3 regions of the Burkholderia contaminans genome follow, and region 1 is predicted to be linked to each of the others. Evidence: predicted binding sites of a transcription regulator. Region 1 holds the regulator's gene; each other region holds the start of a gene.
What was found. The regulator FliA, encoded in region 1, starts transcription of late flagellar genes. The targets are predictions, from matches to a motif close to CTAAAGTTTNNNNNNNNNNNGCCGNTA.
Positions count from the first base shown of each region.

Region 2: the regulator FliA is predicted to act here: its motif matches at 2,377-2,403, upstream of LXE91_RS10335 (DUF4088 family protein).
Region 3: the regulator FliA is predicted to act here: its motif matches at 3,003-3,029, upstream of flgM (flagellar biosynthesis anti-sigma factor FlgM).

Region 1 covers NZ_CP090640.1:1,278,911-1,286,546, forward strand. Annotated here, with positions in the region: gene flhB (flagellar biosynthesis protein FlhB) at 1-799, shown strand, start outside; gene flhA (flagellar biosynthesis protein FlhA) at 796-2,895, shown strand; partial or broken gene flhF (flagellar biosynthesis GTPase FlhF) at 2,892-4,636, shown strand; gene LXE91_RS05955 (nucleotide-binding protein) at 4,629-5,471, shown strand; gene LXE91_RS05960 (RNA polymerase sigma factor FliA) at 5,494-6,228, shown strand; S-adenosyl-L-homocysteine riboswitch at 6,338-6,453, shown strand; gene ahcY (adenosylhomocysteinase) at 6,486-7,636, shown strand, end outside.
Region 2 covers NZ_CP090640.1:2,209,166-2,216,801, forward strand. Annotated here, with positions in the region: gene norM (multidrug efflux MATE transporter NorM) at 1-326, opposite strand, end outside; gene LXE91_RS10325 (RNA-binding S4 domain-containing protein) at 462-680, opposite strand; gene LXE91_RS10330 (hypothetical protein) at 950-1,357, shown strand; gene LXE91_RS10335 (DUF4088 family protein) at 1,481-2,263, opposite strand; gene LXE91_RS10340 (AzlD domain-containing protein) at 2,425-2,763, opposite strand; gene LXE91_RS10345 (AzlC family ABC transporter permease) at 2,760-3,437, opposite strand; gene LXE91_RS10350 (AraC family transcriptional regulator) at 3,623-4,519, opposite strand; gene LXE91_RS10355 (CreA family protein) at 4,582-5,067, opposite strand; tRNA gene LXE91_RS10360 (tRNA-Asn) at 5,188-5,263, opposite strand; tRNA gene LXE91_RS10365 (tRNA-Asn) at 5,339-5,414, opposite strand; gene fdxA (ferredoxin FdxA) at 5,516-5,839, opposite strand; gene pncB (nicotinate phosphoribosyltransferase) at 6,160-7,359, shown strand; gene LXE91_RS10380 (LutC/YkgG family protein) at 7,448-7,636, shown strand, end outside.
Region 3 covers NZ_CP090640.1:878,172-885,807, reverse strand. Annotated here, with positions in the region: gene LXE91_RS04175 (M24 family metallopeptidase) at 1-583, shown strand, start outside; gene LXE91_RS04170 (SGNH/GDSL hydrolase family protein) at 603-1,958, opposite strand; gene LXE91_RS04165 (flagella synthesis protein FlgN) at 2,130-2,570, opposite strand; gene flgM (flagellar biosynthesis anti-sigma factor FlgM) at 2,644-2,973, opposite strand; partial or broken gene flgA (flagellar basal body P-ring formation chaperone FlgA) at 3,092-4,276, opposite strand; gene flgB (flagellar basal body rod protein FlgB) at 4,481-4,969, shown strand; gene flgC (flagellar basal body rod protein FlgC) at 5,010-5,435, shown strand; gene LXE91_RS04140 (flagellar hook assembly protein FlgD) at 5,484-6,239, shown strand; gene flgE (flagellar hook protein FlgE) at 6,273-7,514, shown strand; gene flgF (flagellar basal-body rod protein FlgF) at 7,534-7,636, shown strand, end outside.

The sequences.
Region 1 (7,636 bases):
CCTCGGCCGGATTTTCTCGATCCAGGGGCCGATCCAGCTCGGGATGTCGTTCGCGAAGACGCTGGTCGTCGGCGGGATCGGCGGCATCGCGATCTGGCGCAGCAAGGACGAGCTGCTTGCTCTCGCGACGCAGCCGCTCCGCGTGGCGGTGCCCGACGCGATGCACCTCATCGCCGTGTGTTGCGGCACGACGGTTGCCGGGATGCTGGTGGTTGCCGCCCTCGATGTGCCTTACCAAATCTGGCAGTACAACAAGAAGTTGCGCATGACGAAGGAAGAAGTGAAGCGCGAGCATCGCGAGAACGAAGGCGATCCGCACGTGAAGGGGCGGATCCGCCAGCAGCAGCGTGCGATCGCGCGCCGCCGGATGATGGCGGCCGTGCCGAAGGCCGACGTGGTCGTGACGAACCCGACGCACTTCGCCGTCGCGCTGCAATACACGGACGGCGAGATGCGCGCGCCGAAGGTCGTCGCGAAAGGTGTGAACCTCGTCGCCGCGCGCATCCGCGAACTCGCGGCCGAACACAACGTGCCGCTGCTCGAAGCGCCGCCGCTCGCGCGTGCGCTGTATCACAACGTCGAACTCGAACGCGAGATTCCCGGCTCGCTGTACTCGGCCGTCGCCGAAGTGCTCGCGTGGGTCTACCAGCTCAAGCGCTTCCGTTCGGAAGGCGGCGCGTTCCCGGCGATGCCGGTCGATCTGGAAGTGCCGGCCGAGCTCGACAAGGGCGCGTCGGTGTCCGCCGAAGACGAGCGCGAAGAACAGGAAGACACGCTCGGCAAGGGAGGCACGGCATGAGCACCCCGACCGGCCTGTTCGCGAAGCGTCCGAACGTGCTCGCGGGTACCAACCTGCGCGCGCTCGCGGGCCCGATCCTCATCTGCATGATCCTGGGGATGATGATCCTGCCGCTGCCGCCGATGCTGCTGGATCTGCTGTTCACGTTCAACATCGCGCTGTCCGTGATGGTGCTGCTCGTCAGCATGTACACGATGAAGCCGCTCGACTTCGCGGCGTTCCCGAGCGTGCTGCTGTTCTCGACGCTGTTGCGCCTGTCGCTGAACGTCGCATCGACGCGCGTCGTGCTGCTCGAAGGCCACACGGGCCCGGACGCGGCCGGCCAGGTGATCGAGGCGTTCGGCCACTTCCTGGTCGGCGGCAACTTCGCGGTCGGCATCGTCGTGTTCGTGATCCTGATGATCATCAACTTCATGGTGATCACGAAGGGCGCGGGGCGGATCGCCGAAGTGTCCGCGCGCTTCACGCTCGACGCGATGCCCGGCAAGCAGATGGCGATCGACGCCGACCTGAACGCGGGCCTCATCAACGAAGAGCAGGCGCGCAAGCGCCGCCTGGCCGTGTCGCAGGAAGCCGAGTTCTACGGGTCGATGGACGGCGCGTCGAAGTTCGTGCGCGGCGACGCGATCGCCGGCCTGATCATCATGGCGATCAACGTGATCGGCGGGCTGATCGTCGGGATGGTCCAGCACGACATGTCGTTTGCCGCGGCCGGCACCAACTACACGCTGCTGACCATCGGCGACGGCCTCGTCGCGCAGATCCCGTCGCTGGTGATCTCGACCGCGGCCGGCGTGATCGTGTCGCGCGTCGCGACCGACGAGGACATCGGCACGCAGATCACCGGCCAGCTGTTCACGAACCCGCGCGTGCTGAACATCACCGGCGCGATCATCGTGCTGATGGGGCTGATCCCGGGCATGCCGCACTTCGCGTTCCTCGCACTCGGCGGCGGCGCGATCTGGCTGGCCCGCACGCAGACCAAGCGCGCAGCGGCCCGCAAGGCGGCCGGCGACCTGACCGACATCGCGCCGCCCGCGGTGCTGCCGTCGGACAGCCACGAGGCGACCTGGGACGACGTGCAGCTGATCGACCCGCTCGGGCTGGAAGTGGGCTACCGCCTGATCCCGCTCGTCGACAAGAACAGCGACGGCGAACTGCTCAAGCGCATCAAGAGCATCCGCAAGAAATTCGCGCAGGAAATCGGCTTCCTGCCGCCGGTGATCCATATCCGCGACAACCTCGAGCTGCGGCCGAACGCGTACCGGATCGCGCTGAAGGGCGTCGAGATCGGCGTCGGCGAAGTGTTCCCGGGCCAGTGGCTCGCGATCAACCCGGGCCAGGTGACGGCTGCGCTGCCGGGCGCCGTCACGCAGGATCCCGCGTTCGGGCTGCCGGCCGTGTGGATCGACGTCGCGATGCGCGAACAGGCGCAGGTGTACGGCTATACGGTGGTCGACGCGAGCACGGTCGTCGCGACGCACCTGAACCATCTGGTCGTCCAGCACGCGGCCGAGTTGCTCGGCCGCCAGGAGGTGCAGTCGCTCGTCGAGCACACCGGCAAGGACGCGCCGTCGCTCGTCGAGGACCTCGTGCCGAAGACGATTTCGCTGACGACGCTGCAGAAAGTGCTGCAGAACCTGCTCGAGGAAGGCGTGCCGATCCGCGACATGCGCACGATCCTCGAAGCCGTGTCCGAACATGCGGGCCGCGGCGATGCGTTCGAGATCACGGCCGCGGTGCGGCTGTCGCTCGGCCGCGCGATCACGCAGCAGTGGTATCCGGGTGCCGGCGAGATGCAGGTGATGGGCCTCGACTCGAATCTCGAGCGCGTGCTGTCGCAGGCGCTCGCCACCGGCGCGAACCCGGGCCTCGAACCCGGCCTCGCGCACAACCTTCTGACCGGCACGCAACAGGCGATGCTGCGTCAACAGAATCTCGGGCTGCCGCCCGTGCTGCTGGTGCAGCACGCGCTGCGCGCGATGCTCGCGCGTTTCCTGCGCCGCAGCCTGCCGCAATTGAAAGTGCTGTCGTATGCCGAAGTGCCGGACACACGCACGATCAAAGTCGTTAACGTCATCGGGGGTTCCGCTTGAACATTCGCAAATTCACCGGCGCAACGAGCCGCGACGCACTTCGTCTCGTGCGCGAGGCGCTCGGCGCCGACGCGGTCGTGCTGTCGAACCGCACGCTCGATGACGGCAGCGTGGAAATCGTCGCCCTGGCGGATTCGGACCGGCCGCCGTGACGCCGCCGGCCGCGGCGCGCCCGCGCATCGCTGCGTCGCGCATGCCGGAATCGGTGCCGGCTGCCGCCGTGCCGGGCATCGTGTCGCGCCCGGGCGCGGCGCTGGGCCGCCCGACGGTCAATCCGTATGCAGCAGGCGAAGGCGGGCTGCCGGATGTGTTCTCGTCGGTGTTCGGCGCAAGCGCCGACGCGGACGAGGCGACGGCGCAACCTTCGGCGATCGATGACGAAGCGCCGGCCGCGGCAGCGCCGTCTTCCGCCGCTCCCGCTCCGGCCGCCGCCTCCGAACCCGCGCCGTGGCTCGTCGAGCACGCGAAGCGCCTGACGCAGCAGCGCGACGCGCTGATAGCGCGTGCGCAGGCGACGCCAGCCGCGCCGCAAGCGAGCGCGCCTGCCCCGCAGGCCGCCGCGAGCGCGACGCCGCCCAACTGGGCACGCGACATCGTGCGCGACGCCGAACGCCGGATGCCGGCCGCCGCCACCCGTGCGCCCGACACGAACCCGAGCGCCGCGCATGCCGCGAAGGCGGCCGAGCGCACGCGCCTGTCCGCCGACGCGGCCGCCGCGGTGGCCGACGCCGTGAAGTCGCGCATCGAGCGGATCGTCAACGATACGGTGATGCAGGAGCTCGGCGAACTGCGCGGGATGATGGCGGAGCAGTTCGACAGCCTGATGTGGCACGACCGCCAGCGTCGCAGCGCCGTGCACGGCGCGCTGACGAAGCACCTGTTCGCGGCCGGTTTCTCCGCGCAGCTCGTGCGGATGCTGGTCGACAACATGCCGGCCGGCGACGGCGCGCAGACCTTCGAACAGGCCGCCGAATGGGCGCAGTCGGTGCTCGCGTCGAACCTGCCGGTGCTCGACAGCGAAGATGCGCTGATGGAGCGCGGCGGCGTGTTCGCGCTGATGGGGCCGACGGGCGTCGGCAAGACGACCACCACCGCGAAGCTGGCCGCACGCTGCGTGATGCGCTTCGGCGCGAGCAAGGTCGCGCTGCTGACCACCGACAGCTACCGGATCGGTGGCCACGAGCAACTGCGCATCTTCGGCAAGATCCTCGGCGTGCCGGTGCACGCGGTGAAGGATGCGGGCGACCTCGCGCTCGCGCTGTCCGAGCTGCGCAACAAGCACATCGTGCTGATCGACACGATCGGCATGAGCCAGCGCGACCGCGCGGTATCCGACCAGATCGCGATGCTGCACGGCGCGAACGCGCCGGTGCAGCGCCTGCTGCTGCTCAACGCGACGAGCCACGGCGACACGCTCAACGAAGTCGTGCAGGCGTACCGCAGCGCGGGCGAGCATCCGGACCTGGCCGGCTGCATCCTCACGAAGCTCGACGAGGCGACCCACCTCGGCGGCGTGCTCGACACGGTGATCCGCTACAAGCTGCCGATCCACTACGTGTCGACCGGCCAGAAAGTGCCGGAGAACCTGTACGTCGCCTCGACCAAATTCCTGCTGAAGAGCGCGTTCTGTGTCCCGCGCGACGGCTCGCCCTTCGTGCCGCAAGACGAGGACATGCCGACGCTGCTTTCCGCACTGACCGCACGTTCCACCGCCGAGCTTCACGAGGTGCGATTTGGATAAACGAATCATCGACCAGGCCGAAGGGCTGCGGCGCCTGCTGGCCGGGCGCGCATCACGCATCGTCGCGGTGGCGGGCGGGCCGGCGGGTGTCGGCTGCACGTCCACCGTCGTGAACCTGGCGGCGGCGCTCGCGTCGCTCGGCAAGGATGTGCTCGTCGTCGACGAGCGAGCCGACGTGCATTCGGCCAGCGCGACGCTGGCGGGCGCGTGGCTGCGCGACGGCGAGCGCATGCGGGTCGCGGCCGGCTTCGGCCTGTGCGCCGCGGCGCGGCTCGCGCGTACCGGCTACACCGATGCGCAGCTGAGCGATTTCATCGACGGGCCGGCCGACATCGTCCTCGTCGACGCGCAGCTCGGCGCCGACGGCTCGTTATCGGCGCTCGCACGCGAAGCGCACGACGTGCTGGTCGTCACGCGGGTCGCCGCACAGGCGATCACCGAGGCGTATGCATACATGAAGCGGCTGCATTTCGCGCATGCGTTCGCGCAGTTCCGCGTGCTGACCAATCACGTCGGCAGTCATGCGGACGCGAAGGTCGCGTTCGACAACCTCGCGGGCGTCGCGAGCCGCTACCTGACCGTGTCGATCGCCGACGCGGGCTGCGTGAGCGCCGATCCGCTCGTCGAGCATGCACGCGAGCTGACGCGCGCCGCGGTCGACGCGTTCCCGTCGTCGCCCGCCGCGCGGGACTACCGGCAGATCGCCGCCGACCTGCTGTACTGGCCGATGCGCCCGGGTTCGGGTTCGGGTGCGGGTGCGGGTGCGGGTGCGGGCCGCGCCGTGCACGCGGGCGGCAAGCCGTCGTATGAGGCGGGCGCGGCACACGCCGCGTGAGCGCCATCGGAAGGAGAGAGCCATGATGTACAACGCTCAAGGAAAGATGTCCCAGGCCGACGTGCTCGCGCAGTATGCGCCGCTCGTGCGACGCCTCGGGCTGCAGCTCGTCGCGAAGATGCCGGCGAGCGTCGACCTCGACGACCTGATCCAGGCCGGCATGATCGGCCTGATGGACGCGGCCGGCCGCTACAAGGAGGACCAGGGCGCGCAGTTCGAGACCTACGCGACCCAGCGTATCCGCGGTGCGATGCTCGACGAACTGCGCAGCAACGACTGGCTGCCGCGCAGCCTGCGCAAGACGTCGCGCGAGGTCGAGCACGCGGTGCACCAGGTCGAGCAGCATCTCGGCCGCTCGGCGAGCGAGACCGAGATCGCGCAGCACCTGAACATGCCGCTCGACGAATACCAGGGGATGCTGCAGGACCTGCACGGCAGCCAGCTGATCTACTACGAGGATTTCGACCGCGCGGCCGACGACGAGCCGTTCCTCGACCGCTATCGCGTCGATCACGCCGATCCGCTGTCGGCGCTGCTCGACGAGCACCTGCGCGAAGCGCTCGTCGAGGCGATCGAGCGCCTGCCGGAGCGCGAGAAGCTGCTGATGTCGCTGTATTACGAACGGGGTCTGAATCTGCGCGAGATCGGCGCGGTGCTCGAAGTAAGCGAATCGCGCGTGTGCCAGCTGCACAGCCAGGCCGTCGCGCGCTTGCGCGCACGGCTGCGCGAACAGGCGTGGGTCGGCGCGGAGTCCTGACCCTTTCCTGACGGCCACGCGCGCCGACGGCGCGCGCTTGTGCCGGGTACGCACCGTATGTGCGCCGTGCTTGCGCATTCAGCGCGCCGATTTGCTACAATCCTCTCCGCTTTCCGAGGAGCGTTGCGACGGACCACTCTGTGTCCGCCAGGCTCGGAAGGCTTCACCAAGCAGCCGTGCGGCACAACCGCTTCGGCCCCGCTTCCTGAACGGCGCTCACGTCACCAATCTAGAAACTTTTTAGAAAGGAGGGCGTGATGAACGCCATTATCGATTCCAAAGCTACCCACGATTACGTCGTCGCCGACATGGCGCTGGCCGGCTGGGGCCGCAAGGAACTGAACATCGCCGAGACCGAAATGCCGGGCCTCGTGCAGATCCGTGACGAATACAAGGCACAGCAGCCGCTGAAGGGCGCGCGCATTGCCGGTTCGCTGCACATGACGATCCAGACGGGCGTGCTGATCGAGACGCTGAAGGCGCTCGGCGCGGACGTCCGCTGGGCCTCGTGCAACATCTTCTCGACGCAGGACCACGCTGCTGCCGCGATCGTCGAAGCCGGCACGCCGGTGTTCGCGTTCAAGGGCGAATCGCTCGACGAATACTGGGAATTCTCGCACCGCATCTTCGAATGGCCGAACGGCGAATTCGCGAACATGATCCTGGACGACGGCGGCGACGCAACGCTGCTGCTGATCCTCGGCGCGAAGGCCGAGAAGGACCGTTCGGTGATCGCGAAGCCGACCAACGAGGAAGAAGTCGCGCTGTACAAGTCGATCGCGAAGCATCTCGACGCCGACCCGACCTGGTACTCGACGCGCCTCGCGCACATCAAGGGCGTGACCGAAGAAACCACGACCGGCGTGCACCGCCTGTACCAGATGGAAAAGGACGGCCGCCTGCCGTTCCCGGCGTTCAACGTGAACGATTCGGTCACGAAGTCGAAGTTCGACAACCTGTACGGCTGCCGTGAATCGCTGGTCGACGGCATCAAGCGCGCGACCGACGTGATGATCGCGGGCAAGGTCGCGGTCGTCGCGGGCTACGGCGACGTGGGCAAGGGCTGCGCGCAATCGCTGCGCGGCCTGGGCGCGACCGTGTGGGTCACCGAAATCGACCCGATCTGCGCACTGCAGGCGGCGATGGAAGGCTACCGCGTCGTGACGATGGAATACGCGGCCGACAAGGCCGACATCTTCGTGACGGCCACCGGCAACTACCACGTGATCAACCACGATCACATGAAGGCGATGCGCCACAACGCGATCGTCTGCAACATCGGTCACTTCGACTCGGAAATCGACGTCGCGTCCACCCGCCAGTACCAGTGGGAAAACATCAAGCCGCAGGTCGACCACATCATCTTCCCGGACGGCAAGCGTGTGATCCTGCTGGCGGAAGGTCGCCT
Region 2 (7,636 bases), 930 kb from region 1:
AGCACGGACAGCGCGAAGCCGGTCCAGTAGATGTGCGGGACGCGCTCGTCGGCCTTGGCGCCGCGCGCGTGCGCGACGCTGACGCTGACCGACGACAGCACGCCTTGCAGCACAGTCACGATGACGAAGAAGAAGTTCGCGCCGAGGCCGCCCGCCGCGAGCGAATCGGGGCCGAGCGAGCCGAGCAGCACTGTGTCGGTGACGCTCATCGCCATCTGCGAGAGCTGCGCGATCGCGAGCGGCGCGGCAAGGCGCGCGGTATCGGCGGCATGACTGGACAGGGACGGCGGCGCGGCGGCCGTCCGCGTAAGACCGGAATGCGACATGGATTGGGCGCTCGCGCGGGTGCGGGCCCGCGCTATATGTATTTATTTTGAGAGACGGTTAGCTTACGGCTTTATTCGAACGGTGTCGAACGCGCGCGCCGATGGCCATGTCGCAGGCAGGGGGAACCGTCGGGCCTAGGCTTCGCGCACGGCAATGCGCGTGTCGCCGAGCAGGACGACCTGGCCCGCACGGATCTTGCAGGTCTTGCGCAGCTCGACCGCGCCGTCGACTTTCACCGCGCCGGACGCGACGATCAGCTTCGCGGTGCCGCCGCTGTCCGCGAGGCCGGTGATCTTGAGAAGGTTGTGCAGCTCGACGTATTCGCCGGTCAGCGTGAAATCCAGATTGGGCATGACGAAGAAGGTGCGCAAAGCGCGGGAGGAATCGCCTCGCATCATACGGCACCGCGGGCCGGCGCGCGAGCGCGGCCGGCCGCCGCCTGCAGTTGTGAGGGAGTGTGAGCCATTCGTCAGCAAATGAAACGGTGGGTAACAGTCTGAGAGATTGGAGAACCGGCCGCGCGGGCCGCGGGTCTTCTGTCGTACCTGCTGCGTGTTGCGGCGGGGACGCGACGGACCGCATCGCTGCGGTTCGGGCTCACAACTTCCTGAGGAGAATTGCCATGTCCAAGATTCGTACGATGCTGATCGGTGCCGCGTTGACGGCGTTCGCCACTTCGGCCGCATTTGCCCAGACGGGTACGGCGGTGCAGGGCGCCGCCGGTGCCGGCGTACAGGCGCAGACGCCGGCGGCGGGTGCCGGTGCCGGTGCCGGCGTGCAGGGCGGTGCGGGCGCGAACGCGTCGGGCAATGCGGTCGGCGGCGCAACCGATGCGGTCGGCGCGGCGGCCGATGGTGCGAAGGAGTCGACGTCGTCGGCCGTCCACTCGGCCAAGAAGCACACGAAGCATGCCGCGAAGTCGGCCAAGAGCCATGTCGGCTCGGCCAAGGAGAAGGCCGGCGAAGCAACCGAAGGCGGCGCGTCGGTCGGCGCGGAGGGTGGTGCATCTGCCCAGGGCGCCACGCAGTAAGCGATGGCCGGCGCCGCGCGACGCTCGTCGTCGACGGGGCGTCGCGACGGCGGCCATCCGACGGCCCGGTTCGCGTTGCGCGAACCGGGCCGCTTTCATCCAGCGATGCGAACAGGCGCGCCGTTACGGCCGCCGTTGGCTTTGCCCTTGTCCCTGACCCTGCGCCGGCCGCGCGGCAGCCGGGGTGAATACGCTGCGCAGCCACGCGGCGAGGCGGGCGAAGACGTCGTACGGCTCCTCGACGAAGATTTCCGGCTTCAGCAGCCGCAGGTACTCCATGATCTGCTGCGCTTCCTGCTTCTGGAACGAGCCGTGCGCGAGCCCGAGCCGCAGCAGCCCGCGCAGTTCGCCGAGCTTGTCGCGCGCGGTGCTGCCGACGCTCATCTCGCATGCGAGCTTGGCCTCGTAGACCCGTTGTCGCAGCGATTCCGCGAGCCGCCACGCAGGCGTCTGCATCAATTCCTCGAGCGTCTGGATGTCTTGCGCCGCCCCCTTGATCTGCGAGGCGAGCGGATCGATCAGTGACGGCTCGGCCTGCGCTTCGGCGACGATCGCTTTCGCCCAGTCGCGGCATGCCTTCGCGAGTTCGTCGGGGGTCCATTCGGAGCGCGATGCGAAGCCGAAGCCGAATTCGCCGGCCTGTCGCATCAGGATCGCGACGACGTCCGGAAATTCCTTGTCGAGCGTGCGTTTCGCCCACGCGTACTGGCCGCCCTGCAGCATTCGCTGCACCGCGTGCTCGGTCAGCGGCACCATGTTGTCGAGCAGCTTGGCGCGCAGGAAATCCTCGAACGACGGCGTCGCGAACTGCGGGTCGAGTTTCAGCGACACGCGGACGAAAGCGTCGTAGTCCTTGCGTAGGGACTCGAGCGTGTCGTCCTTGAGGGAAAGGGTGATCTGGCCCATGAATCGTCTCGATGGCGGCCCGTGCAAGCCGGCGGCCGGCACGGCGCACCGGGACGGGCGCAGCGTCGACTGACCGGTGCGCGCCGAGGCCGGTGGCGGGTCTTCATTCCCTATATCGGCGCGCCGGGCGGAAACTTGAGCGCACGCGACCGAGCGTGTGCTCAGGCCGGCAGCCAGTGGGGCAGCACGATCCCTTGCCAGAAAAAGAACACCGCAAGCCCAACTGCGATCGTCACGAGCGGGCGGCGGGTGGCGGCCGACACGAGCACGGCAGCGAGCGCGCCGACGAGCTGTGGATTGCGCCAGGTCAGCTCGGCCGTGCCGCCGTGCGGCGAAACGACCATCGGCACGATGATCGCGGTCAGCACGGTGACGGGCACGAAGCCGAGTGCGGTTCGCACGAGCGGCGGGAAGGCCAGCCGTTCGCCGAAAAGGAACAGCGTCGAGCGGATCGCGTAGGTGATGACGGCCATCCCGAGAATCAGCAGCGCGTAGCTCACGATGCAGCCTCCGTGCGCGAGCCGGTGCGCGTGCGTTCGTGCCGCAGCGTGAGCGCGACGCCGACCGCGACGCCGGCGGCGACCGCGCCAAGCAGCCCGAGCTTGTACGGCCAGCCCTGCCAGAAGTACGCGAGCGTGCCGGCTGTCACGGCTGCCGCGAAATAGCGCAGCGTGCCGAGTTGCGGGACGACGATCGCGATGAAGGTCGCCGCCATCGCGAAATCGAGACCGAGCGACTGCAGACCGGGAAATGCCGCGCCGAAGCCGATGCCGGCGAGTGTCCAGACCTGCCAGTTCAGGTACATCGCGAGCCCCGAGCCGAAGAAGTAGTGGGGGCCGATCGTGCCCGGCGGGAAATGCCGGTAGTGCGCATAGGCGACCGCGAACACCTCGTCGGTCATCAGCGCGCCGAGCGTCGCACGCCAGCGCAGCGGCAGGTGTGCGACATAGGGCGCGAGCGTTGCGCTGTACAGCAGGTGGCGCAGGTTCACGATCAGCGTGGTCGCGAGCACGACGACGAAGCTCGCGCTGCCCGCGATCAGGCCGAGCGCGATGAACTGCGCGGAGCCCGCGAACACGGCGAGCGACATCAGCGCGCCATGCCATGCGGCCAGCGGGCCGCCGCCAACGAGCGTGCCGAAAATCACGCCGAACGGGGCGGCGCCGATCATCATCGGGATCGTGTCGCGTGCACCGTCGAGCCATTCGTTCAATGCGCGGCGGGCAGGCGCTGCGGGTATCGGTTTCAAAAGGGGCTCCTCCATGAACTGGAGGATAGCGAGCACGGGATGTGCCCGCTTGTATGTTCTTGCGCTTCCGGGATGGAGCGGTATCGCGGTGGCGGGCCGGACGCTGTGCGTCAGCTCGCCTGCCAGTGCCCGGGCGGCACGCCGAACATGCGTTTGAAATGTCGTGTGAAGTGGCTTTGGTCGACGAAGCCGCTGGCCGCCGCGACGTCGGCGACGGGCACGCCCGCGCGCAGCGGCGCCAGCGCGCGCTGCAAGCGCAACTGGTTGCGCCACGCATGCGGCGGCATGCCGGTCGTGCGGGTGAACAGGCGCGCCGCGTGGAACGGCGACAGGCCGGCTGCCCGCGCGACCTCGTCGAGCGTCACCGGGCACACGAGATCGGCGGCGAGACGCTCGCGCATCACGTCGACGCGCGGTTCGTCCGCTGCGAGCGGAGCCGGTCGCGGCAGTGCGTCGGCATGGCGCACGATCAGCGTCGACAACGCGTCGAGCGTCGCCGTTTCGGCGGCGAGCGGATCGTAGATGCGCTCGCCGCTCGCCGGATCATGAGCCGGCTGCCCGTGCGTCTGCAGGGGCAGTGCGCGCGCGCTGCCGGCCTCCATCATCCGGTGCGCCAGCGTGAGCCGGGCCGCAAGATCGGCGTCGCGAATCACGCCGGGTGCAAACCACGGTGCATCCTGTGGGCGGCCGGCGATCGCACGGGTGAGTTCGTGAATGAATTCGACCGGTATGTAGCTGACGCGATAGCACCAGCCTTCATCGGCCGCGCGCGACCCCGTATGCACCTCGCCGGGATTGATGACGGGCACGGAGCCGGTTTCGGCGACATAGCCGCTGCCGCGATAGGTGAAGCGCTCCGCACCTTCGAGAATCACGGGGATCGTGTACGCGTCGTGCCAGTGGGGGGCGAAAGCGTGATCGCGATAGGTGGCCGTGAGGAGGTCCGCGTCCGGCAGCAGCGGCGTGCGCCAGTAGCGTGCGGAGTCGGGAAGGCGGGTGGCGGACATGATCGGGCGCGGAAGCGGTCGAATTGGCAGTGTATCGCTCGCGCGCCCGGCAGGCGCGGGCTTTACTTGACCGGAATCGTCGTGCCGGCCGGCATCGGTACCGCGGTGACGGCGTTCTTCGGGCTGCCGCTGACGATGCGGTCGCTGTAGGTCAGGTAGACGATCGTGTTGCGCTTGGTGTCGACCACGCGCACGACGTGCAGGGTCTTGAAGATGAACGACATGCGCTCGCTGAACACGTCGGTCTGCTGCTTGAGCGGCTCCTTGAAGCTGATCGGGCCGACTTGCCGGCATGCGATCGACGCTTCGCTCGGATCCTCGGCGACGCCGAGCGTGCCCTTGATCCCGCCGGTGCGGGCGCGCGACACGTAGCAGGTCACGCCGTTCACGACCGGATCGTCGTACGCCTCGACGACCACGCGATCGGAGCCCGTGACGCGGAAGTGGGTGTTGACGCTGCCGACTTCCTCCGCGTGCGCGAGCGGTGCCGCGGCGAACGCGGAAAGCAGGAGGGCGAAGGGGGCTGAGCTCAGGAGGCGGTGCTTCATCGATGGAACCGGATGCGAATGCGGGACAGAGACTCTAGCATGTGCACGGGCCTGGCGATGAAAGCCGAATGGCGGTCCGGAAAAACAAAAGGCCCGTCGAATGACGGGCCTTTCGCTATTTGGCTCCCCGACCTGGGCTCGAACCAGGGACCTACGGATTAACAGTCCGGCGCTCTACCGACTGAGCTATCGGGGAATAAATCGGTACATCTGCATGCTTGTTTGTCTACCAGCAAAAAGCCCGTCCACTTTCAACGGGCCTTTGCGTTTTTGGCTCCCCGACCTGGGCTCGAACCAGGGACCTACGGATTAACAGTCCGGCGCTCTACCGACTGAGCTATCGGGGAACAAACAACAACAGCAGAGAAACGAGATTATATGGAGCGTTGATCAGGTCGTCAATACTTTTGAGCCGCGGCGCACAAAATTTTTTGCGGCCGCTGCGCGATCAGCGCTCGAGCAGGTGCAGCTTGTCCTGCACGTCCTTCCACTCGTCCGCGTCGGCGGGTGCCGGCTTGGTCTTCGTGATCGACGGCCAGTCCTTCGCCAGCTCGGCGTTCAGCGCGGTGAACTGCTGCTGGTCGCCCGGAACGTCTTCTTCGGCATAGATCGCATTGGTCGGGCACTCGGCGACGCACACGGCGCAGTCGATGCACTCGTCCGGATCGATGGCGAGAAAGTTGGGACCTTCACGGAAGCAATCCACCGGGCACACATCCACGCAATCCGTGTATTTGCACTTGATGCAGCCTTCGGTCACAACGTGAGTCATTAAAACGCTCCTGCTTGGCGGTATATATGGGGTGGCGTTTGCGCCAAAACCGGCATTGTAACTGAAGCGCAAAACCCGCATGGCGTGGTCGGCTATCCGGCTTATATCGTTTCGTGATTAGTTTATGGGGCGCCTCCGGCGCGCGCCGAAGGGGCGCACCAGCGGCAGTGCGTGTTCCGTACGCAGGAACGGGCACGCGACCGCAGCAGGGCGGCAGGCGGTTTCACGATGGTCGGGCCCGCATTCGGGTAACATGGCCGGCAGACCGGGCGGCGCGCGGTGCGCCGAGGCCCTGTCACGATATTGGCGGTGCCGCAATCATGATCATCACTTCGCTGCTCGACACGGATCTCTACAAGTTCACGATGATGCAGGTCGTCCTGCATCACTTCCCCGCTGCAAGCGTCGAATACCGTTTCCGGTGCCGCACGCCCGGCGTCGATCTCGTGCCGTACATCGACGAGATCCGCGACGAGGTGCGCGGCCTGTGCGCGCTGCGTTTTTCCGACGTCGAACTCGACTACCTGCGGCGGATGCGTTTCATCAAGAGCGATTTCGTCGACTTCCTCGCGCTGTTCCACCTGAACGAGAAGTACATCTCGATCACGCCGTCGCCGAAGGGCAATGGTGAAATCGACATCGAGATCACGGGGCCGTGGCTGCACACGATCCTGTTCGAGATCCCGGTGCTCGCGATCGTCAACGAAGTGTATTTCCGCAATACCCAGCGCGAGCCCGACTATCGCGAAGGCCGCGAGCGGCTGCGCGAGAAGATCAAGCTGCTCGGTGCGAAGCCCGAATTCGCCGATTGCAAGATCGCCGACTACGGCACGCGCCGGCGCTTCTCGAAGGTCTGGCACGAGGAGGTCGCGCTCACGCTGCGCGACGGCCTCGGCCCGCAGTTCGCGGGCACGAGCAACGTGCTGTATGCGATGAAGCACGGCATCACGCCGCTCGGCACGATGGCGCACGAGTACTTGCAGGCCTGCCAGGCGCTCGGCCCGCGGTTGCGCGATTCGCAGATCTACGGCTTCGAGATGTGGGCGAAGGAATACCGCGGCGACCTCGGGATCGCGCTGTCGGACGTCTACGGGATGGATGCATTCCTGAACGACTTCGACATGTACTTCTGCAAGCTGTTCGACGGCGCACGCCACGATTCGGGCGATCCGTTCGAATGGGGCGAGCGGATGCTGCGCCATTACGAGACGAACCGTTGCGACCCGCGTACCAAGGTGCTCGTGTTCTCGGACGCGCTCGATATCCCGAAGGTCATGCAGTTGTACGAACGTTTCCGTGGCCGCTGCAAGCTCGCGTTCGGCGTCGGCACGAACCTCACCAACGATCTCGGCTACGTGCCGCTGCAGATCGTGATCAAGATGGTCCGCTGCAACGGCCAGCCGGTCGCGAAGCTGTCGGATTCGCCGGGCAAGAGCATGTGCGACGACAAGGCGTATCTCGCCTACCTGCGCCAGGTGTTCGGCATCGCGCAGCCGGTCGAGGAAGACGCGTCGAAGTAAGCGTCGGCCGAACGGCCAAAACTGCGTGGCGGCGGGGGCGGTCGGTATAATCCGACGGTATCGCCCGCCAACGTCACGAGGACCGTTCATGGACACTTCCGCTGCCCGTCGCCAGATCCTCGCGCGCATTCGCGCGGCGCAGGGGCGCGCGGCCGAACCCGATGCGGCCGAGCGCGACGGCGTTGCCGACTATCTCGCCCGTCATCCGGAAGGCCCGCGCCCGCCGGTGCCGGCCGATCTCGTCGCTGCATTCGTCGACGAAGCGGCACGCCTGTCG
Region 3 (7,636 bases), 400 kb from region 1:
CGAACTCGTGCTGCTCGACAGCGGCGCGTACTACGAAGCGGGCTTCGCGACGGACTGCACGCGTGTGGTACTGCGCCGGACCCGGCCGGAGACGGTCGCGCAGCCGTGGCAGCGCGAGATCTACACGGTCGCGCTGAAGGCCTGCATCAAGGGGCTCGTCACACGCTTCCCGAGCACCGCGAAGGGCGGCGACGTCGATGCGCTCGTGCGGCAGGTGTGCCGCGACCACGGCCACGATTTCGGTCACGGCACCGGGCACGGCGTCGGGATTCACGTGCACGAGGGCGGCGTGCGGTTCGCGCCGGGCGCGAAGTACGGGCTCGTGCCCAATGCGGTGGTTTCGGTCGAGCCGGGCATCTACGTGCCGGGCAAGGGCGGCGTGCGGATCGAGAACATCGTGATCATCCACCGGGACGACGCGCAGCCGGATACCGTCACGTTCGAGAACATCGTGACGGTCGGCTACGACTGGGACCTGATCGATCTCGACCTGCTGGACGACGACGAGCGCGCGTACCTGCGCGACTACGAGCGGCTGTGCGTGGAGCGCGGCACGCAGGTCACCGCGTGTCCGCTGCTGTAGGCACTGCCGCCCGCGCCGGTCAGTTCAGCAGGCGCGCACGCACCAGCGGCGCGATCCGCTCGGCGAGCCACGCATGCGTGCGCGTGGTGGGGTGCAGCGTGTCCCAGAATACGAAGCGCGCCGGATCGCGGCAGTCCGCACGCGGCGTCTGCGCGCTCACGTAGGTGAGCGACGACGGCTTCGGGATGTCGAGGCACGAACGCTTCGCGTCGTCGAAACCGTACTGGGCCGGGTGGCTCAGCAGGTCGTCGAACAGCGCATACGCGTCGAATACCTCGAGCCGCAGCGTCGCGCCGTAGCGGGCGCGCAGCGCGGCGGCCGCGTCCGCGAGGCGCCGGTTGTAGTCCTTCACCTGCGCGGCGACGCTCGCGGTGTCGGTGCGGGTCGCGAACACCGGCGCGCGCGACACGTCCGGCAGCGCGACGAGCAGGATCCGCGTCGCGCCGACCGCGGCGAGCCGCTCGAGGCTGTCGCGCACCGCATTCGCCGCCTGCTCGGGCGAGCGCCCGTAGTTCACCAGGTCGTTGCCGCCCGCGAACACCGCGAACAGCGTGTTGGCGGGCCGGTAGTCCGGCGCGCGATCCATGTATTCGCGCCACGAGTCGATCTGCTGCACGAGGCCCGGCACCACGAGGTACTGGTCGGTCGCCGCACCGCCGATCGCCCAGTTGTAGAACGGCAGCCGCAGCGCGTTCGCGAGATATTCGGCCCACACCGGGCCGTTGCTGAAGCGCCCCGCCTGCCAGCTCGTGCCGTTCGGCAGCTTCCACTGGCTCGCGTTGAACATGTTCTGCGTGTCGGACAGGCTGTCGCCGAACACGATCAGCTTGTTGACGCGCGCGTCCTGCTGCGCGGCGTCGATGGTCCACACCGTGTAGTTGAACGACAGCGCGTTGTTCGCCGCGACCGCCTGCACCAGGTCGGACTTGATGCCCTTCGCGGCCAGCGTCTTGCGGCACACGTCGGCGAGCGTGTCCTGCGTCGTCGTGCTGTAGAACATGTTCTTCCACTGCGTGATGCCGTCGGCCCACCAGTACCCGGACACGCGATACCAGTCGCCGCCGGCGGGATTGCGCGCCCATTCGTAGGTCGCGGCCGGCTTCAGCGGATCCGCGTCGATCCGGTACCAGCAGCGCAGGTACGTGTAGGTGTCGGATCCGCGGCGCGACGCGCGCGGCGCGGCGCCTGCCGAGCTCGATGCGGCCGGCGGCACGATGTCGGGGCCGGCCGGCGACAGCGCCATGTCGCCCGTCGGCGTGGGCAGCGGCGCGGCGCTGGCGGCGTGCGCGACGGGGAGCGTCAACGCGGCGCCCAGCGTGGCGACAGCGTAAACAGCGGCGACGCGGGATGAAAACGGAATGCGGAAATATGGCATGCGGCCCTCTTCTGATTGTTGTGACGGGACGGCGGCGCGGCTGCGCGACCGTGTATCGGAAGGGACCGTGAGTGCCGGGCTCGGGCCCGGTCTGTCGAAACGTGAAATGCCGCGCATGGCGGCGCAATGCGGAAAGTACGGTGGCGGCGCTGCCGCCGGTCGGTCAGTGTATCAGCGCGCGAGAGCCGACACGCGCCCGTCGGGGCCGTAGACGCCGGCCGGCGCGGGCGCCGAGCGCAGTACCGCGAGCGCGCGCTCGTTGTAGTCCATCCGGATCCGGATCAGCATCCCGTTGTTCGCATTGGCCTGGCGCGCGCGTTCGGCGGACTGCTGCAGCAACTGCCAGCGGCCGGCGAGGCGGGCATCGCGCTCGGCGGCCTGGTCCATCCCCTTCTTGCCGGCCGGAAAGCCGAGTGCGGAAAGCTGCGTGTCGCGCGTGCGTTCGAGCTGCGCGAGCCGGTCGATCAGCTCGCTTTTCTTCTCGACGATTCCGGGCAGCATCTCGAGCGGCTGCGCCATCGTCAGCGCCTTTTCCTCGTACGCGAGCAGGGACGCGAACGCCTCGACCGTCGCGTGTTCGTCGTTGACCGTGGCCAGCAGCTCTTCTCTCATCGCGTCATGCTCGTCGCGCCGGCGCGGGTAAATGCGCCGGCAAACCGGGGGGGCCGGCCTTGCGAGGCCGGCTTCAGTTGCCCGGGCGCTGCTGCTGCAGCAGCTCTCGGGCGGTATTCAATACGCCGTCGGCGATCTTGTTCGCGTCGATCGTCAGCGTGCCGTTGTTCAGCGCGTCCTTGATCGACTGGACCAGGCCCGCGTCGATATCGCCGTTGCCGGACGCGGATACCGAGCGCAACCGGCCGGACAGACCCGACAGGTTCACGCTCGTGTCACCGCCGGTCGACCCCGCATCGGCCGCCTGCGCGGACGAAGACGAGGCCGTGCCGGATGGCGCACGGGTCGCGCCGTTGCCGGTCGGCGCCAGGGGGCTCGGGTTCGGAGTGGAATCGATCTTCACGATGGGTTTCCTGTTCGGTTTGACCCAGATAACGGCCGGGTCGGCCCGAACTTTAGCATCGCGAGCCCCAAATGCTCCGAATAAACAATTCTTTACATTCTTGCCGCTGGATCCGTCCCTATAGCGGAATTTCCACGGTGCCGGCGTCCTTGACGATCGCCGTGACGATCTGGCCCGCTGCCATCCGCACCCGCACCGACTGGCCGGGTGCCGCATTCGCCAGCGCACTGCCCTCGGCCGAAATCGTGAAGCCGGGCCCGGCCGCGACGACCCGCACCGTCTGGCCGGCCGACACCGACGCCGCGCTCTTCAGCAGGTCCTGCCGCAGCGGCAGCCCGGCCGAGATGCGCGCGAGCGCGGTCGCGCCGATCGCCTGCGCCGGATCGGTGATCACCGCGAGCGGGAGCACCGTCAGGTCGCCGTCGCGGGCGACCAGGTCGGCCGCGGAAAGCGGCTCGCCGGGCGCGATCTGGCGCGCGGCGACGTAGTAGGTGGCCTGCACGGTGACTTTCGCCTGCAGGTAGACGGTCCACGGCCGCTCGCCCGCGCAGCGTCACGCCGACCGTCGTGCGGCCCCACAGGCGCGCGCCGGTCGGCATGAACGGTTCGAGCGTGGTGCATGCGGCGAGCCCGCGCGGAAACGCGGTCGTGACCGTCGCGGTGGCCTTGCCGGGCAGGCCCGCGATCTGCTGCTGCAGGAACGCGAGGGCTGCGCGGCGGATCGACTCGGGATCCTGCTGGCCGGGCGGCGTCGCGGGCTGGGCCGCGTTGGCGGCATTGGCCGCCGGGGCCGGGTTCGCGGAAACCGGGGCGGCGCGCGGGGCCGGTGCGGCCGACGCGGCACGGGCCGTCGCGATCGCGTTCGGATCGGCGGCGCGCGGCGCGCCATATCCGGTTGTAGCGTTCATGCGGGCGGCTGCGTAGACAGGGCGCGGCGCTGGCGCAGGAGCCGGCGGCGGGACGGTCGTCACGACCATCGTGCCGGCCGGTTGCGCCGCGTAGCCGGTACCGGACGCGCCGGCGGCGACGCCCGCGCTCCCGCCCGCGCCGCTCGCTGCGCGCCCGTGTCCGGCGCCGGGCCCGCACCCGGCGCCATCGCCGCATTCCCGCCGAACTGCCCGCCGCTCGCTGCATTGGCGTGCGCGATTGCGGTTTCTGCCGTCTCGCCGCGCCCGGGAATCACGATCATCCCGTCGTCAGCGTGCGCGGCCGGGGCGGCGATCCACAGCGCCGCGGCGAGCGCAAACGCACGCCGGACGTGCGTGAGCCGCCCGTTCCTTTCGCGAAGTGCGCTGCCAGTCATCGCCGTATCCCCGATCCGTTGCTCCGCTTCGCATTCTAGGGAGCGGGGCGGTCGCGCAAACGATGAATAGAGGGGGCCTTTGCCGCGTTATTCGCCCGATTGCCGGTTGCGTCCGACGCCTACCATCGCTGTCATGGAAAAAAGCCTCTCGCGTCGCCATCCGGCATGAGGGGCGTGCAGCGCTTCATACGGAGAGACGCACACATGCTGGACAAACTCGATGCGGAATTCGCGTTCGGCCGACAGGCGCTGGACGTGCGCGCCTACCGGCAGGAACTGCTGTCGTCGAACATCGCGAACTCCGACACGCCCGGCTACCAGGCCCGCGACGTCGATTTCGCGTCGACGCTCGCGCGCTCGCTGAAGCAGGCGGGCGGCGGCCTCGCGCCGAGCAACGCGGCGCAACTGCCGATGGCGCAGCCGGCCGGCGTGACGAACGGGATGTCGATGGTGTCGACGGCGGCGGGCCACATGGCCGGCACCGCGAAGCTGATCCCGACGGGCGGCCCGTCGGACGACTACGGCCGTGCGCAATACCGGATGCCGCTGCAGCCGGCGCTCGACGGCAACACGGTCGATCTCGACGTCGAGCGCGTGCAGTTCGCGAACAACGCGCTGCACTACCAGACCGGGATGACCGTGATGACCCAGCAGATCAAGGCGATGATCGCCGCGATCACGTCGAACCAGTGATGGCGCGCACCGCGTCCGAATCCGAGCAAAAGGAGCTTCCATGCCTTCGTTGATGAACATCTTCGGCGTCGCCGGCTCGGCGCTGTCCGCGCAGTCGCAGCGCCTGAACGTCACCGCGTCGAACCTGGCGAACGCCGACAGCGCGACCGGCCCCGACGGCAAGCCGTACAAGGCCAAGCAGGTCGTGTTCGCGACCGACCCGATCGGCGGCGCGCGCACCGCGTCCGGCCAAGGCGTGGGCGGCGTGCGCGTGACGAAGGTGATGGACGACCCGTCGCCGATGAAGTCGACCTACGACCCGTCGAACCCGGCCGCCGATTCGAACGGCTACGTGCAGATGCCGAACGTCGATCCGGTGCAGGAGATGGTGAACATGATCTCGGCATCGCGCTCGTACCAGGCCAACGTCGAGACGCTGAACACCGCGAAGACGCTGATGCTCAAGACGCTGACGATCGGCTCGTAAGCCGCGCCGACCGACCTTACAGACAGTCCAGAAACAAGGCCACCCAGGATGACTTCCTCCAGCACGACGATCGGCGGCAACGGCACCAACGTGTCGAACCTGCCGACCGACACGATGAACACCAACAAAGTGTCGACCAACGGCACGTCGGCGAGCGACCTGCAGGCGACGTTCCTGAAGCTGCTCGTCACGCAGCTGCAGAACCAGGATCCGACCAGCCCGGTCGACAGCTCGCAGATGACGTCGCAGCTCGCGCAGATCAACACGGTGAGCGGCATCGCGCAACTGAACACGTCGCTCACGTCGCTGTCCTCGCAGCTCACGGCCGGCCAGCAGACGCAGGCCGCGCTGCTGATCGGCACGAACGTGCTCGCGCCGGGCAACGCGGTCGCGGTGAAGAGCGGCGCGGCGTCGCCGTTCGGCGTGTCGCTCGCGAGCTCGGTGTCGAACCTGACGATCACCGTGAAGAACGCGGCGGGCACCGTGGTGAACACGATCAACGCGGGCGCGCAGTCGGCCGGCACCGTGCCGTTCAACTGGACGCCGACCGACGCGGCGGGCAATGCACTGCCGGACGGCAAGTACACAGTCAGCGCGTCGTACACCGACAGCAACGGCACGCCGCAGCCGGCCACGACGCTCGCGGCGTCGACCGTGCAGAGCGTGATCAAGCAGGCGGACGGCACGGCGGGGCTCGTGCTGTCGAACGGCACGACCGTGGGGCTGACCCAGGTTGCGTCGATTTTCCCGAATACCACGTCGTCCGCGTCGAATTCGTCCGGCAGCGGCACCCCCTCCAACTGATACTGACCGAGCAATCTCGAAACGGAGACCGAAATGGGTTATCAACAGGGTCTGAGCGGCCTCGCGGGTGCATCGAACGCGCTCGACGTGATCGGCAACAACATCGCGAACGCGAACACGGTCGGCTTCAAGTCGAGCACCGCGCAGTTCGCCGACATGTACGCGAACTCGGTCGCGACGTCGACCAACACGCAGATCGGTATCGGCACGACGCTGAACGCGGTGGCGCAGAATTTCGGCCAGGGCACGATCAACACGACGAGCTCGTCGCTCGACGTCGCGATCAACGGCAACGGCTTCTTCCAGATGTCGAACAACGGCGTGACGACGTACTCGCGCGACGGCACGTTCCAGCGCGACAAGAACGGCTTCATCGTCGACTCGCAAGGCCGTAACCTGATGGGCTACGCGGCCAACAACGGCGGCGTGATCAACACCGCGCAGACCGTGCCGCTGCAGGCGCCGACGACCAACATCGCGCCGACCGCGACGACCAAGATCTCCGCGCAGTTCAACCTGAACTCGCAGGACACGGTGCCGACCAAGACGCCGTTCAGCGCGACCGACAACACGACCTACAACTACTCGACGTCGATCCAGGTGTACGACTCGCTGGGCGGTTCGCAGGCGGTCAACATGTACTTCGTGAAGTCGGCGGCCGGCACGTGGGAAGCGTACGCGGGCGTGCAGGGCGGCGCCACGACCGATCTCGGCACGGTCACCTTCAATTCGTCGGGCGCGATCCAGAGCACGACCACGGGCACGCCGCCCGCGCCGACCACGTCGGTCGGCCAGTTCCAGTTCACGGTGCCGAACACCGACGGCTCGGCGACGCCGCAGAGCCTCACGCTCGACCTGACCGGCACGACGCAGTACGGCGGCAAGGACGGCGTGAACAACCTCGCGCAGGACGGCTACGCGAGCGGCACGCTCACGACCTACACGATCGGCACCGACGGCAAGCTGACCGGCAACTACTCGAACGGCCAGACCGCCGTGCTCGGCCAGATCGCGCTTGCGAACTTCAACAACCCGAACGGGCTGGTGAACCTCGGCGGCAACCAGTACGCGGAAAGCTCCGCGTCGGGCGTGCCGCAGATCTCCGCGCCGGGCAGCACGAACCACGGCAAGCTGCAGGGCAGCGCGCTGGAAAACTCGAACGTCGACCTCACGTCGCAGCTCGTCAACCTGATCACCGCGCAGCGCAACTACCAGGCGAACGCGCAGACGATCAAGACGCAGCAGGCCGTCGACCAGACGATCATCAACCTGTAAGCGCGGACAACCGGCAGCCATGGACCGACTGATCTACACGGCGATGACGGGCGCGTCGCAGTCGCTCGACCAGCAGGCGGTGGTCGCGAACAACCTCGCGAACGCATCGACGACGGGCTTTC